DNA from 3 places in the Cytobacillus firmus genome. Region 2 is predicted to be linked to each of the others. Evidence: predicted binding sites of a transcription regulator. Region 2 holds the regulator's gene; each other region holds the start of a gene.
The links. The regulator LexA, encoded in region 2, represses DNA repair genes until DNA is damaged. The targets are predictions, from matches to a motif close to CGAACATATGTTCG.
Positions count from the first base shown of each region.

Region 1: a site for LexA is predicted at 2,553-2,566, ahead of NAF01_RS15335 (YolD-like family protein). Genes of this name have one in related genera too.
Region 3: a site for LexA is predicted at 4,242-4,255, ahead of NAF01_RS06835 (YhjD family protein). Genes of this name have one in related genera too.

Region 1 is NZ_CP098323.1:3,031,101-3,037,393, reverse strand. It holds gene NAF01_RS15345 (hypothetical protein) at 1-254, shown strand, start outside; gene NAF01_RS15340 (FUSC family protein) at 269-2,446, opposite strand; gene NAF01_RS15335 (YolD-like family protein) at 2,592-2,930, shown strand; partial or broken gene NAF01_RS25080 (MEDS domain-containing protein) at 3,116-3,666, shown strand; gene NAF01_RS15320 (GNAT family N-acetyltransferase) at 3,687-4,445, shown strand; gene NAF01_RS15315 (YhbD family protein) at 4,644-5,267, shown strand; gene NAF01_RS15310 (polymer-forming cytoskeletal protein) at 5,285-5,998, shown strand; gene NAF01_RS15305 (spore germination protein) at 6,109-6,293, shown strand, end outside.
Region 2 is NZ_CP098323.1:1,887,820-1,894,112, reverse strand. It holds gene NAF01_RS09755 (YneF family protein) at 1-77, opposite strand, end outside; gene sirA (sporulation inhibitor of replication protein SirA) at 164-601, opposite strand; gene tkt (transketolase) at 900-2,906, opposite strand; gene NAF01_RS09740 (DUF896 domain-containing protein) at 3,130-3,363, opposite strand; gene NAF01_RS09735 (YneB family resolvase-like protein) at 3,508-4,155, opposite strand; gene yneA (cell division suppressor protein YneA) at 4,165-4,497, opposite strand; gene lexA (transcriptional repressor LexA) at 4,653-5,276, shown strand; gene NAF01_RS09720 (DUF4257 domain-containing protein) at 5,560-5,844, shown strand.
Region 3 is NZ_CP098323.1:1,292,584-1,298,876, reverse strand. It holds gene NAF01_RS06850 (TVP38/TMEM64 family protein) at 1-419, opposite strand, end outside; gene NAF01_RS06845 (LCP family protein) at 891-1,820, opposite strand; gene NAF01_RS06840 (S9 family peptidase) at 2,082-4,067, opposite strand; gene NAF01_RS06835 (YhjD family protein) at 4,298-4,687, shown strand; gene NAF01_RS06830 (competence protein ComK) at 4,791-5,345, opposite strand; gene NAF01_RS06825 (IDEAL domain-containing protein) at 5,544-5,780, shown strand; gene NAF01_RS06820 (Type 1 glutamine amidotransferase-like domain-containing protein) at 5,843-6,293, shown strand, end outside.

The sequences.
Region 1 (6,293 bases), 1.1 Mb from region 2:
TGAGGAGGCCATTTGGTTTTGGGAGACCTTTCGGGTTTGGCAGGCCGTTTGGTTTTGGGAGACCGTTAGGATTCGGAAGACCATTTGGATTGGGCAGGCCGTTCGGTTTTGGCTTCGGGTTTCCTTTCCTGGGAGGTCTGCTTTTGGGAAGTGCCTTAGCTCCGCCATTCGGATATGGTTACCCTTACCCATATTACGGTTATCCTTATTACTCATATCCTCCATATTACTATTATAAATCTCTATATAAATAAAAGAGGAAGGAGCATTATTGCTCCTTCCCTGCACCAAGCTCTTCTGCCAATTCCACAATCGCTTTGTTGATTCTCCAGACGAAATAAAGATGATGAATCAAATCACGCTGGGATTGCTGCCTTGGTGGTGCCATTCGTTCAATTTGTTCTCTTTCCCGGTCCAGACTATAGACAAGTGTGCCGTCTCCGCTTTCTTTAATCAGGTCCATTAATGTTTCAATATTTAATTCAAGTTTCTCCTCAATTCTTGTGAAAACATCGACCAGCTCATCAGGATAGTCGAATCCTTTCCGGTAGGAGGAAGCCACCAGATGTCTTGCATAGTAATTGATGGCTGAAAAAAGGGTGATCCATCTGTTAACGTCAGCATGGCGCGGAGATCCGGGTTTTTTTATCAGCGATTGCGCTTCGACGTTTATGGTTTTAAGCTTTTGATCCAATAAGAAGCCTTTGCCTGAAAGCTCCTTAACATTCACATCTTCCCGGAAGCTTCGCACATATGCCGTGACATACGGTTTCAGTTCTTGAAGATAATCATTTATCGTATCGGCCACTTTATCCTTCGTTTTTTTAGGAAAAATAAATAGAGATACGCCGAATGCAATGCCGGCACCGGCAATCGTATCGATAACCCTGGAACTGATAAGGGAGAATGATATTCCGCCAAGTAAAAGGTCATACATAAAAGCGACCAGCATCGTAATAAACATGCTCATTAATGTATAAGAGACTTCAAATAAATAAAAAGAGAAGAAAACTGCTGCAAAAATGAGCGTAATTTCCAGCACAGAATGGCCGCTGACCACTCTGGCAAGCGTAAATCCAATCACTGCCCCGATAATCGTTCCAACTGACCGCTGAAAACCTTTTGTATAAATGCGCCCGATTGATTCGGTTCCGAGCAGAACGATAAAGGCTGTTAAAAGAACCCAATAAGGCTGGTCAGGCGAAAGAATCTGTCCAGCAATGATGGATATGATGGCAGCAGTCAATGCCTGAAACGCTTTTTTGGTGGAAAGTTTGAGGCTCTTATCTTCCTTAGGTGATTCATCTTCATCAGGCGTCTCTTCAGATACTTCTATTTCATTGTCTTTTACTTTATGAAGCGCCTGCTGTATAGTTATGCCGCCCTCAATGACATGGTTTGCAAGGGACTCGATCCGCCTGATCAAGTAAAGCCATCCTGCCGGTTTGTCTTCCCTGTTGAACAAATCCATAATAAGCAGGCGAAGTGCCTGTACAGCAAGCTCTGCTTCACGAAGATTTTGTTCTTCATATTGATGGGCAAGAACTTCAGCGTCACGGAGAGAGCGGGTGACCCAGACCAGGAGGTTTCTCAGCTCTTCTATGTCAAGGGCATTCGCTTTTTTTAAGTTCCGGATGGAGTCAGTCAGGGTTTCAATCAGCATGCCTGTATCAAATATATATAACCTCAGCTGGGATGGAGTCAGCCCTTGCCATAATTTCTGCACATCATCCTCATTGATATACTCTGAAACGATTACAGCATAATCCCGGAGTTTAAGCACGTTTCTCCGCAATTCTTCCCGCTGATGAGCAGTCATACGCTCTCCCTGCATTCCCTCAATTAAGAGATTGAAGGTAAAATTACTTTGGAAATGAAAGGAGCGGATGCTTCTTTTCAGGTTTTTCGCGGTGTCCTGAAAAAGAATGAAATTGAACAGGAAAGCATACGCGACCCCAATCCAGATCCCGAAGTAAAAGGAAGGAAGCTGGCTGGCTGATAATTGCAGAATAGATGAGAAATAAAGTGTCATGAATGCGATCATGCATAATGAGAAATAGCGGACACCAAAGCGGGTCAAATAAAAGCTTAAAAATATTAATGCAACCATTGAAATATCGGTAAAGATTGTGCTTTCTGCCAGCAGTGAACCGATTGATACCCCTGCCATTGCTGAAAATCCAAGGATGCCGGTTGTGAGCATTTTCCCTTTTTTAGAGTCATCCATCACAATCATGATGCCAAGCATGCCGGCCATTCCGGAAACAATTGCCGGAGTAAGGGCGAGAGCGGCATCTGCCCCACCCAATTGCATAAGAAATAGAGTTGTAAATACCGAAGCCATTAAACTTAATGTGGCCCGTCCGGCTTTTTGAAAACGGATCAGGCCGGGGTCGGACGCCAGCAAGCGTCCAAGCCATCGGTGTTGGATTTGAAGCTGCTTCATTGTTTCACCAATCTTTTTTTTGAGAGTTAAAGTGTATTTTACCATTCGTACTTTTATTATCCAAATGAACCAACTTAAGCTTTTTCTGTTTTTTAGGTTTTAAAACAGAACAAATGTTCTATAATAGAATATGGAGGGATTTATTATGCCGCTAAAAGACAGAGGGAAAATAAAATGGCAGCCTGCTCACTTCATGCCGGAACACCGGGCGATGCTAAGAAAGCTGGAAAGAGATCAAATGGCGCAAAACAAGCCGCTCATTGATGAATATGAATTGGAGGAATATGAAAACAAAATTCACTATGCAATGGAATTTGCTTATCTTTTGAAAGTAAAAGTCTGGCGGGAAGGATTTTTCCTCGAATACAAAGGAAGGGTAAACCGACTGGATGGCATCAGCAGAAAAATTCATCTGCAACTGGAGAGCGGGGATCTGGAGAAAATTAACTTTGATGAAATAGCCGGGGCGGAAGTGGAAGAATGAATAATATTTTATAATTGCAGCAGACTCGAGGAACTTACCTCGAGTTTTTATTTGGGCCGTGGACCGCAAACCTGGAGAAAACACACCCATTTTTTTCAATTTTTAGATATAATAAAGAAAGAGCAGCTGGGAGTGAGTAGCGTTAAAGTACATCAAACATTTTTTCGTTATAAGGAGACTTATCAATGAATGAATTGTTAACAGATTTACTTGATAATCTGCAAAAGTCAAACGGAGGTCATATTCTTTATCACTATGATCAAATGGATTGCTATCTTCAAAATGCGGTCTCATACATAACGGCTGGTGTAAGATGCGGCGGACATGTTTTATTTGTGGAGAATGACCGAAATTATTTTCTTATTGATAAAGAATTAACTAATTTGTTAGGAAAAGAGGAATTAAACAGAGTTCATTTTATGAATAATTATGATTTTTATTACACTAACGGTAATTTTAATCCTGATACCATTTACATTTTTTTCTTAAACATATTCAGCCTTATTTAGACAGCAGTTCTAAGATATATACATGGGGTCTGGTTGAGTGGGGTAACGTGAAGGACTACATTCCGTTAGTGGAACAATATGAAAAGAATCTAAGCAATGCCATTTCTGACCATGACCTGATTTCCCTGTGTGCGTATGATAGCAAAAATACCCCTCCGGAACTAAAGGAGAATTTAATGCGCTGCCATGATGTGCTCATAACAGACAGAGAGTATAAATACCTATAAAATGTTCTTAGGAGAAACCGATGGAAAAGATCACATTTCATGATATTTATAAACCGGGACACACTGTTCTGGAAAATGACCTAATTATTCATAACCATAATCCTGACATGCTCCTTCAGTATGACAGCAATTTTATTGCCTTTAAAAGAATGCCTTCCGTTCAGGAGTTTGAGGAGGCACATCAATATTTAAGAGATTTTCATCAGAAAAATGGCCAAAAGCATGTAAGATTTTATTTTCCGGATGATGAGGAGCTTTCTGGAGAGCTTGTGGCTTTCTTTCAGCAGGATAAAGATAATACGGTTGGGTTCCTGGAGTTATTTGCGATTCTTCCGGCTGATTTTCCGGAAGTCCAGGAAAGGGAAGAAATTAAAGTTGAAAATGTAACGGATAAAACATGGAACGATTATTTGGAATTTCAGTATGAGCAGGATTCGGTATATGGGGAAAACTTCGCAGAGAAAAAGAAAGCTCAGCACTTAAGAAATTACAAAGATGAAAGTATTCAGCAGCTTATTGCATTTTATAAAGGAAAGGCAGCCGGATCTGTTGATGTCATTATCAAGGAACGAACAGCTGAAATTGATGGACTGATGGTCCATGAGGATTTTCAAAAAAAGGGCATCGGCAGCTCCCTGCAGAAATCCGTGATGGATCAGTATAAGGATAAAACGATCATTCTTGTGGCGGATGGAGAAGATACTCCAAAAGAGATGTACCGCAGGCAAAATTACCGGTATATTGGAAAGCAGTATAACTTACTAAAAATATACGAATGAAGGGAAACCTGGTTCAATATGAGCCAGGTTTTTTTGTGTCAATAAAACATTGTTTTACAGTGAGAAGCGCGAACAGTATTGATTTCGTGGTGAATTCCGGAAGATTTGTCGAAAAAAATCAGGAAAAAAAGAATAAAAACACATTTCATGCGTAACAGTGTTATGTTACAATCGTATCATCAGAAAGGAGTCCTGGAATTGAGCGATGAATTAATTTCAAAAAAAGAGGTTCTGGATTTAACTGGGATTTCATATGGACAGCTTTACCGGTGGAAAAGGAAGAACCTGATACCTGAGGACTGGTTTGTCAGGAAATCAACGTTTACAGGGCAGGAGACTTTTTTTCCAAAAGAGAAAATCCTCGAGCGGGTTGAAAAGATACAGAAGATGAAGGATACCCTTTCTTTGGATGAGCTGGCCAATTTGTTTTCATTGAATGCTTCGAACCTGAAGCTGCCAAAGGAAAGTCTGATGGCTAAAGGAATAGCTTCTGATCCGGTTATGAATATCTTTCTGGACACACAGGGGGAGATTCACGAATTCAATTATTATGAGATTTTAAAGCTTTATATACTTTCCAGCCTGCTGGAATCGGGGGATATCCATATCGAAGAAGGGAAAATGCTCCTTCAGCTATTAAATGATCATCAAGAGATTCTGCAGCAGCCCAAAGCTGTGATCTGCTTCATTCGAAAACTCGGCATGTCCAGCTGCCTGGCTTCAATGAACGGGGAACAGGTCCTTCTCGAAAAAGGGACAAAATTGGCAGCCGCTATATCGGTAGAGCAATGTGCTGAGGAATTAAAATCCAAATTGGCATAGGAGGAAATGCTGTGGAAATGAAAACACTGGGGAACTTAATCATTAATGGAGTTGGATCGGTTAATGGAGGATCTTTTAATAAAGTCGAAATCAATGGAAAGGGCACGGTAAATAGTGATATAGAATGCGAGAGATTCAATTGCAACGGTACGGGGACGATCCATGGAAACGTAAAAACCGAAAAAGGAAAGATCAGCGGTGCAGCCAAGATCCATGGAGCAGTTAAAGCTGAATCTTTAAATATCAACGGCTCCGCATCCATTTCAGAAGCTGTCCACAGCCAAAAGCTTGAGGTTGCCGGGAATTCCTCCATTGGAGGTTCTGTAAAAAGCGATGAAATGGTAGTGAACGGGAAAGCAAAGATTGCAGGAGACTGTGAAGCGGAGGTTTTCCGCGCGGAAGGGGCTTTTAAGATAGATGGTTTACTAAACGCAGAAACGATTGATATTAAACTATTTGGAGAAAGCAAAGCGAAAGAGATTGGCGGAAGAAAGATAAAAGTGGCACAGCATAGAGAAAGCCTGTTTAAATTGATCAAATCACTCTTCCCCCTCAAGCTCGAGGCAGAATTAATTGAAGGTGATGACATCGAACTTGAAGGCACCTCAGCTCTTGTCGTCAGAGGCAAAAATGTCAAAATCGGCAAAAATTGCGAGATTGGACTAGTGGAATACTCGGGAGAATACGAATGTTCACCAGACTCAGTGGTGAAAGAATCCCGGTTAATATAGAATCATGAATTCCTAACCTGATTGGTTAGGTTTTTTTTAATTAAAAGGCAAGATATTCCTCATACCGGGCACACTAACAAACAAGACTCGTTTTCCAAAGGAGAATTATTGTGTTCCGGAAACATTACAGCCACCATAAAATGATAAGCAAGAGTACTGATTCCAATATTGAATACTTAAAAGAGCAGTTTGGCAACAGCTCCGATCTATCAGTCCGAAATATAATACTTTCAAACCATGGAAAAGCAGCTATCATACATATCCAGGGGATCGTTGACGAACAAAGCCTGCATGA
Region 2 (6,293 bases):
TATTTTCGAGCAATGAAAAATCCTAGTGCTACACCGGCAAGAAGCGCCAGTACACCAACTAGAATGTACATACCCATACTAACTTCCTCCTTCATGTTGTCTATCATACAGTGTACTAGACCAAAGGTTATTATACAATATTTGCTTCAGTTTTTCTCTTATTTTAGACGAACTTTCTCTCTTTTATCGGTTTTAGCCACCCATAGCGCTTATGCTGGAGGTCAACAGCCAGAAAGGAAGACTCGCTTTTTCGCAGCACTTCGAAAAAAACTGTCTCTGCCTCATAGCTGCCGGCCGCTTCTAAAACCAGACTCCGTTCAAAAACTTCAAGCTTAGCCCTGCTTCTTTTACTCATCTCTATATAGTATGCACTTTTTTCTATGATAAAGTCTTTTTTTCTCTGGAGCTGCTGGTGGATATATTGATGCACTTTTAAACCCGGGATTGGCTTAGTCACAAAATCAATTTGCTTCGATAGAATAGCCTTCATTTCACCTGACGAACGCTCATACTCTTCAAAAAGCTGAAAAAACATCCGCTCTCTGCCAAAATAATGGGACGCAAATTCATCTTCTATTAAATACAATTGATAAGCTCTCATCTGGCCCCTCCTTCCGGGACAATCCATTTCTTTCAATTATAAGTAAACGAATTCAAGGAATGTGTCTGAAGATGTTAAAAACTTTCACTAATTTTGTCGAAAGCGAAGAATTCAGTTGATTATGAGGATTCTTGATGGAAGAACATCTGCTGTTTGACTCTTTTACAAATATTCACTATTGCATATTCCCCGATTTGATTAATGGTAATCTTGTTTTTTTGATGACGGCTGAAATACTCACTGTCTTTAATGGCATAAAAAAAGGAAGAGCCTCTAGGCTCTCCCTTCCCGAATATCGTTATCCCTGCAGCAAGGCTTTAACACGTGCTACAACGTTGTCTACGGTGAATCCGTATTCTTCCATAATTCTTTCACCTGGTGCAGATGCACCGAAGGTATCGATGGCAAGAACATCGCCTTCGTCTCCTGCATAGCGGTGCCAGCCAAGTGAAGATCCCATTTCAATGGCAAGACGTTTTTTGACTGTCTTAGGAATTACGCTTTCTTTGTACTCTTTTGATTGAGCTTCAAATCGGTCCCAGGCAGGCATGCTTACTACAGATGCATGGATGCCTTCACCTTCAAGCGCTTTTTGAGCTTCAACTGCAAGGCTGACTTCAGATCCTGCAGCAAGCAATAATACATCCGCATTGCTGTTAGAAGCTGGAGATACAACATATCCGCCTTTTTGAACGCCTTCGTATGCCGCAGAATCCGTACCTTTTAATGTAGGCAGGTTTTGACGTGTCAATACTAATGCAGTCGGCTTGTTTGTTGATTCGATTGCTGTTTTCCAGGCAGCTGCTGTTTCGTTTCCGTCAGCAGGACGGACAACAGATAGGTTTGGCATGGCACGAAGTGCAGCAAGCTGTTCTACAGGCTCATGTGTTGGGCCGTCTTCACCGACAGCGATACTGTCATGTGTAAATACATACGTTACAGGCAGGTTCATAAGAGCAGCCAGACGAATTGCGGGGCGAAGGTAATCAGAGAACACGAAGAATGTTCCGCCGAAAACATTTAATCCGCCGTGAAGCGCCATTCCATTCAATGCAGCACCCATTGCAAATTCACGTACACCGAACCAGATGTTGCGGCCATCAAATGATTCAGCCGTAAAGTCACCCGTCCCTTTTATCATTGTTTTGTTAGAGCCTGCAAGGTCTGCAGATCCGCCAAAGAATGAAGGCAGATTCTGAGCGATAGCATTTAGCGCTTCTCCGGAAGAAGCGCGGCTGGCAAGGCTCTTTCCTTCTTCATAAACAGGGATGTCTTTATCCCAGCCTTCAGCAAGCTCACCATTGATCGCCTGCTCCAGCTGTTTCCCTAACTCAGGATGAGATTCCTTGTATTGAGCAAAAAGGTCTTCCCATTCCTGCTGCTTTTTCGCACCGTTTTCAACAACTTGCTGCTTAAAGTGATCATATACTTCCTGTGGAACATGGAAGTCTTCTTCAAATGTCCATTTATAAGCTTCTTTTGTTAATTTCAACTCGTCAGCACCAAGAGGAGCGCCATGCACATCAGATTTGCCTGATTTGTTTGGAGAACCATAGCCGATGACTGTTTTCACTTCGATCATTGTCGGGCGGCTTTCATCCTGTTTCGCTTCTTCAATTGCTTTTGCAATTTCGTGAAGATCATTGCCGTCTTCTACACGGATGTACTGCCAGCCGTATGATTTGAAGCGCTGTTCAACACTTTCAGAGAAAGACTTATCAAGGTCTCCATCAAGTGAGATATCATTTGAATCATAAAGAACAACCAATCTGCCCAGCTTCAAGTGGCCGGCAAGGGAAGCAGCTTCAGCCGAAACGCCTTCCATAAGGTCTCCGTCACCGCAGATGCTGTATGTATAATGATCAACAACATTGAAGTTGTCTTTATTGTATGTTGCAGCCAAGTGGCGTTCAGCCATAGCCATACCGACAGCCATAGCAATACCTTGTCCTAATGGGCCTGTTGTTGCGTCAACACCAGGTGTATGGCCGAATTCAGGGTGACCGGGGGTCTTGCTTCCCCACTGTCTGAACTCTTTAATGTCATTCATGGAAACATCATAGCCGGAAAGATGAAGAAGGCTGTATAAAAGCATAGAGCCATGTCCGGCAGAAAGAACAAAACGGTCACGGTTGAACCATTCTGGATTTTTCGGATTGTGGTTCATGAAGCGTGTCCAAAGTGTATAAGCCATTGGAGCAGCTCCCATTGGCATTCCCGGATGGCCGGAGTTCGCCTTTTCAATGGCGTCAATTGATAAAGTACGAATGGAACTGATGGAGAGTTCATCTGTGTGATTAAACATTCAATACATCCTTTCGAGTAGTAATTCTTCACTCTTTTAATATTATCGGGTGTCCCTTTTTTTCACAACCAATAGGGTCAGGTAAGGGACAAAAAAAGCCGGTTTGTTACTATATTGACACAAAAAGATCCGGCATATGTAAAAAAAGCGGAGATAGTCAGTATTGCCATCTCCTCTATTAAAAGAAGGAATACAGCGCAGTGTATCCCTTGCAATTATATTATTAGTGAAGGCGGTTTTTATTTTGGAATTCTTTCAGTTTTTTCGGAGTTACATCGTTCCCTGTAGGGTCAACGATTGTTACGCCCTTCAGCGTGTTTAACATGCCAGAGCGGAAAGTCTCCAAATACTCTTTGCGGAGAGAAGTCTGTTCTTTCGCTTCTGCTTCTGTTAATCCGGATTCCTTGGACTTCTTTGCCAGTTCATTAATTCGGGCAAGTTTTTGTTTAGGCAGCATTTATTAAAACTCCTTTATATCAAAAGTTTACCTTTGAATAATTCTGATGGAAGTTTTTATTATACAGCAGCTTCAGATATGGAACAATACTGAAACTCAAATGCCATCATACTAAAAATGAGCACTTTTGACAAGAAAAGTGCTCTACTCAGCATGTGAATCAATATGTTCTTTATACCTTCTATGGACAGTTGCTTTGGAAATATTATAGCCAAACCCCCTAAGCGTCGCAGCAATTTCAGCAAACGTTAACTCGTTTTTCCTCAGCCGGACAATTTCCTCTATCGGCACTTCTATTCTTTCCCTGCCGCCATTTGCACCCTGATTACTTAGATTTTTCTCGGGCCTGTATCCTTTATCAACAGCCCTCTGCATGCCGCGTCTGATTTTGATGTTATGCAGCTTTCTCTGATACTCCTCTACCATCCCTACAATGCTAAGCACCATCGAATCTGATTCCGAAAGCTCCAGCTTGCCGTTATTAGAAATGCTGTATAATTGGACTTCTTCTTTAAAGATGCAATGGAGAATCGCAATCTTGGCATTTCCCCTCCCCAGCCTGGTTTCATCCTGGATGAGAACAACCTTAATATCCTTTTTTTTAATTAAGTCTAAAAGTTCCAATATACCGTCTCTTTCGAGATCGTATCCGCTGGCCTGTTCGCGGATGACCTTGACTACTTCAAAGTCATGTTTTTCTGCCAGGTTCAAAAGCTCTTCTTCCTGTCTTGAAAGGGACGTTTCCTGAGTATCCTTTGTTGTACTAACTCTGCAGTAAATTATTGCTTTCATAATTTCTCCTTATTTGTTAAGGTCTGAACTCGCAAGCTCTTTATATGGCTGGTCATCCAGGGCTTTTACTGGAATAACAATTTCATCACCTGGAAAAATCCTTCCTGCCGCTATCCCATTATTTCGTTCTACCCAATTTATAAATTGATCTGTTGTCAGAGAATGCTCAGCAGAAAAATTTTCAGCAATCTCCCATAAAGAATCACCTTCTGCAACAGTGACTTTCACAAACTTTTCCGTATCAGGTGTTTCTATCTGCACAAGCATTACAAACGATGCTGCCAAGCTTAAAACGAAGAGAATAATAGCATAAGAATATGATTTCCACAATTTGTTCAGCATAATATACCACCTCAAAAGAATGTATGTTCGTATTCGTTGATTTCATTATAGACCGAACATTTGTTTCGTGTCAACATAAATTCGAACTTATGTTTGTATCATATGGTAATTGATGCTATAATTGAGACAACAAAACACATACGAGGTGCGTAAAGATGGTGAAATTATCAAAAAGACAGCAAGACATATTGGAGTTCATAAAGGAAGAAGTTAAATTGAGAGGTTATCCCCCTTCTGTAAGAGAAATCGGGGAAGCAGTGGGCCTTGCTTCAAGCTCGACCGTTCACGGTCACCTGGCCAGGCTTGAAAGCAAAGGGCTTATCCGCAGAGATCCTACTAAACCTCGCGCCATTGAGATTTTAGATTTGGACGAGGCTTCTAACATTCCCAAGGTCAGAGCAGTCAACGTTCCGATCGTCGGTAAAGTAACTGCAGGGCAGCCGATAACGGCAATTGAAAATGTCGAAGAATACTTCCCTCTTCCGGAAAGAATGGCACCTGCTGACGAGCATGTATTCATGCTTGAGATCATGGGCGAAAGTATGATTGAAGCAGGAATACTTGATGGAGACTATGTAATCGTCAAACAGCAGAGCACTGCCAATAATGGGGATATCGTGGTGGCCATGACAGAGGAAGATGAAGCAACTGTTAAAAGGTTCTTTAAAGAAAAAGACTTTATCCGTCTGCAGCCGGAAAACTCGACAATGGAACCAATTATCCTCCGCAATGTTTCTATTCTTGGCAAGGTTATAGGCGTATACCGTCATATGCATTAATAGATTGTAAAAAGCAGGCACCTCTGCCTGCTTTTTGTTTTTTTCCATTTTCAAGAAGGTTATCAGTTCTTATTACCTGGTACTATCAGTTAAATCCTACGAAAGTCACTGATACTTTTCTTTTAGCATAAGGTTACAGTCATGTATGACTAATTTATTATTCAGAAAATTCGGTATTTTTATGCATGTTATTTTATAGTTACTTTCTATATAATGGTAATACACCGAGAATCAACCTAAGGTCGCTTGTCCAAAATCTCGACTTTAGGAGTGTGAAGAAAAGATGTTTTTGAACATTACCTTCGCTTTGTTGATTGGTGGGCTGGTCGGTGTCGTTGGACATATTCGGAAAGAAGGCAAAATGGTTAAACCCAGAAGGACAAAAAAATTCATCTATCTGGGGGTCTTTGAAGAGGTAATTATGGGGGCTTTAGCGGCTGTTTTTTTGGTCGTATCTTCAGATCCTGACTCTGCCTTAAAGGTAGTTCTACTGGCGGTGATTGCAGGATTTGGAGGAGATGCACTGCTGACATGTCTCGATTTCTTAAAAATAAGACACAAAGAATAGAGAGATGCAGAGAAATAGAAATTGGTTAAAACCTCGTTCATTTGAAAACGGGGTTTTTGCATTTTTTACATTAAAAACCCCTGACTTTATCAGCCAGGGGTTTTCATATTTTCTTAGTATATGCTCAGGTACTGCCCGCGCTCCCATGGATGCACTAGCGTACGGAACAACCCTCTGGCTTTGCATTTTTAAGCAAACTAATTATTAAATTGACTTCTTCATCCCACAATTACTACACTCTCAGCTAAAGCTATCGGGGTTCATTATATTACTATCGGCTATTGGGAATTGACTAAGAGTTTTCCCAGGAAGAACAAATTAGAAAAGCTTGCAGAGTTTTATGGAGTCACTTTTGAGGAAATTACTGAAGAAAATTATTAGAGCCCTCCTCGAGTGAGAAGCGCTTTTGACTTCTTCTTACTAAAGAAGCAGGATTATCATCCAAGGTG
Region 3 (6,293 bases), 600 kb from region 2:
TGAGCAATACTGATATTTGAAAGCCCGGCTACAATATTGACAACCGCTGAAGGAGTAAACGGAAAACAAAGCAGGATGAACAATGGCCCGAATCCATGCTTTTCAACCCATTTCATAAGCTTCTGTACCTGCTTATTTTTTTTCAAAAAACGGAGTATTCGTTTCTGGCCATATTTTCTGACCAGCAGGAAAACAATCAGCGCTCCTGCGACCGCTCCGACCCAGGAGTATAAAAATCCCAGCCAGAGACCAAATGCACTCGCATTTGCCATAACAAACAAAAACAGAGGCAGAAAGGGCAAAAATGCTTCTAGCATCGGAAGCAGAATACCCGGAAGAGGCCCAAATGAACGATACTCCCGGATTAAATCCATTATATTCTCTAATGTAAACCAATCTTTGAGCAGTTCAAAATCCATTAGTATCTCCTTGTCCAATATGCAGCAATACCTTAGTCGACTCGTTTTGATAAAGTGAAACTTCAATCAGTGGGGGGTTCTTTTTCCCCCACTGATTGTTAGTTGAGGCCCACAGGAAGTGGGTCACAAAGACGTTGCCACAGGATGTGGCGTTCTTAGTCTTTGTCCTTCTTTCGGGCCTCTACGGGCTGTTTGACCCCCACTTACCCTCCTTTGATTCCTCTGAGTCATGAAGTGGGGGTCTTACTGCCCGTTAGACTGCGATAAATAATAAGTTTCCCCTAGTTTTACCATTTCCCCTTTTATTGTACACCTAATCCGGCAAAAACAGTGTTTCTAACTTTTTTTATTTTCGCACTTTCCGTATAAATTGTTGTTTTTCGCCTATCAATGCTGTCCGTTGATTTCCGCTCCATTCAACTCAGGTAAATTATACACAAAAAGCAGCAAACCATGCGAAAACAGTCGTCTTTATTTTGAAAGAAATTCATGGATTGCCGCTTTATTCGCCTCTTTATCTATGCCCAAAACCGCAGCACCATTAATTCTCTCGTTTTCAAATGTTCCATCAACAGGAACGCGAAGAGTCTCTACATTCCTGTTATCCTTAGATACGAAATCTTTTCCGATATACAGAATGTCACCCGTGTTCATATTGGTATTTACAAAAGGAGTTACCACCCCGATGAGTTTTGGAAGCTTCGTAATGGTCTGAAGGCTTGTAAACTGGCTTGCTACTTCTTTCATTACCTTCTGCTGGCGTTCTACTCTTCCAAAATCCCCTACTGCATCCTGCCTGAACCTGACGTACCCAAGGAGATGCTCTCCATCAAGCCGCTGCAGGCCCGGTTCCAGTGTTACACCAATATTGGCAGACATTCTTTTTTCCACATCAATTTCTACCCCTCTGGGAAAAGCTTCATCAATTAAATGTACAAAGCCTTCAAAGTCAACAATGGAGTAATATTTAATATCTATATCAAAGTTCTCTTTAAGCGTCTGCCTCAATAACTCAGGGCCTCCATAAGCAAGAGCAGAATTTATTCTGTTTTGCCCATGTCCCGGTATGTCCACATACATGTCTCTCATAAAAGAAATAAGCTTATATGTGCCCTTTTCAGGATGATACTGGGCAACCATTATGGTATCAGCCCTTGATTTCTCCTCTCCCCTTGCATCACTTCCAAGAATCAGGATATTCGTCCCGCCATATTTATCTTTTTCGCCATTGAATTCAAACTCTTCTGTCTGTATATTTGCTTCTCCTTCTGTCTGGGAAACACCTTGCTTAAATTGAAAATAAGAATAGCCAAGGGTTCCTGCAATCAAGAGAAGCAGAATCAGGAGGACAGATTTCCACTTTCCTTTCTTTTTCTTCTTTTCATATCTATCTGATCTCATAAGAATAAGTCCTTTCTTTAAAGCAAATTATGGAACAGTGTAAACACCTTCACTTATATTTGACTGCAGAGTTCAATAAAAAGTTTCGATAGCTATGCTGGTATATCCTGTATACCTTATATTTTGCAGATGAATTGAATTCTTTGCAATTTATTTTAAATGGTTTCTTGCATAAAAAATGACAACATTTATATCGGCAAGTTTTGTGTTCCTTTACAGCCTTATGAAAAAACCGCAAACCCGAAGGTCTGCGGTTTTATCTTAGAGATATTCATCAAACCAGCCGGCTATGTAGTTTAGGCGGCTGATTCGCAAATTCGGTTTTCCGCTTCTTGAAAGCTCGTGATTGGCTTCAGGGAACCGGACAAATTTTGCTGTTTTCTTCTGATGCTTTAAGGAAATGAATAATTGCTCTGCCTGTTCAATTGGACAGCGATAGTCTTTTTCACTGTGCAGAATCAGGAGTGGTGTATTTATATCATTCACATAAGCAAGCGGAGAGTGTTTCCATAGTTTTTCTATATCATTCATATCACTCTTGATTTGCCAATCAGTAAAATAGTAGCCGATATCACTTACTCCATAAAAGCTGATCCAGTTGGAAATGGAGCGCTGGGTGACAGCTGCCTTGAACCGGCTGGTGTGTCCAATAATCCAGTTGGTCATAAAGCCTCCATAGCTTCCTCCTGTTACGCCAAGCCTTTCTTTATCGATGAAATCGAAGTTTTCGAGCGCGTAATCGACCGCATCCATAATATCCTCATAATCCTTGCCCCCGTAATCTCCTCTGACAGCGTCTACAAAATGCTGGCCATATCCATGGCTTCCCCGCGGGTTGATAAACAATACCGCATAGCCTTTTGCAGCAAGGCATTGGAATTCATGGAAATAAGAATTGGCATACATAGCATGAGGACCGCCATGGATTTCAAGCACAAGCGGTGCTTTTTGGCCCTCTTTTAGATGGACTGGTTTCATGATCCAGCCATGGAGGTCCCACTCATCCGAAGATTTAAACTGAATGGGCTCTGCATCTGCCAGCTCCACTCCGCTCAGGAACTCTTCATTGACTTTTGTCAGCTGTTTTAATTCCCCTGTCGGAACATCAAGTAAAAATAACTCCCCGGGAGATGACGGTCTGCTGATGGCTACAACCGCTTTATTGATAGTTCCGCCTGTAGTCAGTCCATATACATGCTGCTGATCCAGCAGGGCAGGATATAATTCCCCATCTAAAGAGCCATAATAAACAACTGTATTGCCATGATCAGTTGCCAGTAAATAGAAGCTTCTGCTGTCCTCTGCCCAAAGAATTCCCGGTGTTACTGCACCCTGCTGGAAATCTCCGATGGCATAATCACCAGCCAAAATGTCTGATTCTGCAGTCAGGCACTGCAGATCTTCAAATTCCAGGTTATACACCCATACTTTGGTATGCGTAGCATTTTCGTATTCCCTTTCATGCCCGAACAATCCTATGTATTTTCCATCCGGTGACCATGCAGCGCTTCCGAAATAACCTTTTCCATTTGTAATCTTTTTCATGTCTTTTGTTTCAAGATGAATGATATACACATCGCTTAGAAAAGAAAAATCCTTATCTTCACTCAAATCTGCCGAAACAGCAACCCATTTCCCATCTGGAGACCAGTCCTGCAATTGGAAATCATGTTCTCCGGTTGTCAGCTGCTCCATCTCGCCAGTTTCTATATCTATTAAGGCAACCTGGCTGTACCTTCCGTTCCAAAAACCCTGGGCGTCAGATTTGTGTTTCATTTTTTCAATTTCAATCGGTATTGGCTTTTCTTCCTTTTTTTCCTGATTTTCTAGTGTTTCTGCGTCTTCACCCGGTTTCATTGAAAGATTGAAGGCAAGTTTCTTTCCATCAGGGGACCAGACAGGATTTGAAGCACCATTTGCACAATGTGTCAGCTGTCTGGCTTCTCCGCCTGCTTTGCTCATTACATAAATCTGTGACTTCCCGCCTCTGTCTGATACAAATGCAATTAACTCCCCATCTGGAGACCAGCGGGGTGAATGATTGCGGTGTTTGCCATAAGTCCACTGAACAGGCTTATTGCTTTTTGCAGTATTTATGTAAAAAACATTTGAACTATATGTATTTTCTTCTTCAAGCATTTTGGTCTCGACAAAAGCCAAATCAGATCCATTCCTGGAAAGCTGCGGATCAGCTACAGATTTTAAATGATAAAGGTCTTCTGGTTTAATTGTTCTTTTTTGCGTCATTTATTTCATCCTTCCTAACTGTGTGTTCTACTTATTTCGACATCAGAAATAAAATCCCTTCCCAATTAGCTTCAGACTGAAACTTTTTTTCATTATTGGAAATGATGAAGTATAACAGTATTTCGACAAATATAGGCTCTTGCAAGATAAAACATTCCTTTGTAAAATTAGATAAGAACATACGTTCTTGCGCTAGGCAGGATACTATTATTTAAGGGGAGCAGAACAATATGACCAGAATTCCTGAGGAAGACCGTAATATCATGGAACAGGCTATTTATCTGCCAATGGTGCTGACGGTTTTAAATCGCGACTCCATTGTCATTAATAAAAGCCCGTTTAAACTAAAACAGCCTTATCTTGATTTGGTTGAAGAAACAATGAAGGTCATTCAAAGTGAACTCTCTGAGGTAAAACGCTATATGAATAAAAACCAGCTAAAGGTACAGGAAATAAAGAGGGATGAGGCATTTACTATGTTTATGTTCCTGTACAAAGGATATGAGGAACATCATAATTATTTTAATCCCCGAATCCGCAATAAAGTTCAGGAGCTAATGACGTATTATCTTATTAAAAAACCTTTGCCGGGACCAGGAAAAAATCGGAAAGCCAATTAATTTTTGTATAAGAAAGCCTGCATCTAATAAGGTAATATACTACGGAAAATAGAAGCATGAAACTCCGCATGCTTCTTGGTTATCCTTCAATTCCAGCCCTTTTCTATTGGTAGGCTCCTTTTCTCTCCGAAGCATTCATTATTTTGGAACCATTCGCATAGTAAAGTGACTTTCTCTCTGAATCTTCTATCCTTTTTGTCAATGTCGTTTTCAGCAGTGCTGTTCTGAGCACCTGGTTATTCAGAGTCGTATATGAGACTGGAATTATAAAGCTTTGTTTGTTCTTAAAAACTACCTGGGTTTGTGCGTTCTCCGCTCGCTTGAAGTAATTTATGTGATCCAATGCAATCCACATACATTCCGGATTGCTTGGAGAGGCTGTCGGGAAAAAATAAATGAAATTTGTGGGGTCAATCGTTATCGGAGCTTTATGGGTAAAGCCGGTTAATTGGCGTGTACCCTCTTTTCTTCCTTCATAGCTTGATCCAAAATATTTACAGCTGCTTTTAATAATTTCAATCGGCTTAAAGGGAGAAGTTACTTCCTCATCAAGCTCCCAGATTTGCGAATAGACTTTTATCCCATAAGAGAGAGGTTTAATAATCATCGTATTTGGATTGATTTCATATTCTTCAATTATTTGAATATTTTGGGTCATACATTTTCATCTCCTTTTCTATTTCGTGCTCGCTTTTCCATATTAACACCAATTTATCTAAAAATTACTAATTTATTCAATAGTTTCTAAATTGTTCACATTTTAGACATCCGGAAAATATTTTCTAAAAATTTAAAAAATTAGTTGATTATTCAGAAGCAATTCCATATAATATTAAAAAGCTCAGGGGTGGTTTCCATGAAGGAAAAATCATACACCGACTTAATGAAAACGAGTGGATCTAAGCGGAAAAATCTTAAGGAATCTTATGTACTGGATCTTTACCTTGATATGCTTATTTCCGAAATACTGCTGAATAATGAAAGAGAAAAGCTGATGAAAAAAATAGACGCAGCGATTGATGAAGGAAATAAACCGGCATTTATGCATTTTTCGAAGCAATACAAAGACCTTTCCAAGCGTTTTGGCACATAAAAAGCAGTTTGCCCCCGCCAATCAGCGGGGTATTTTATTTTTAGTCAGAAAGGCGAGGAATAATGAACAGCAGGCATTTATTTTTAATGGGCGGAAGCCCTCCATTTGGGCAAAGGTTAGGAAGAATGTTTACAGAGCTTGCCTGCGGCTCGGATGGCAAAATAGCTATACTCTTTTTGGAAAGGGAAGGCTGGGAGATGTATATGAAGAAGTATACTTCTGCCTTAATTTCTTATGGAGCCAGGAGTTTCTGCTATCTCCCGCTTTCCCCTGACCCAGCAGAATCTTACCTTCAAGAATTAATGTCCTGTTCCGGCATCATTATTGGAGGGGGTAACACAGAAAATTACAGAAAATTCATTGTTGATAGTGAAACCGGAGAATGCATTAGAAGGATGTACATGAATGGTATTCCTGTAGCAGGCTTTTCGGCAGGCGCCCTGATCATCCCGGAACATTGCATCATTCCCCCTATTGATACACCTAAAAGACAGCACCTCTTTTTGAAAGGGC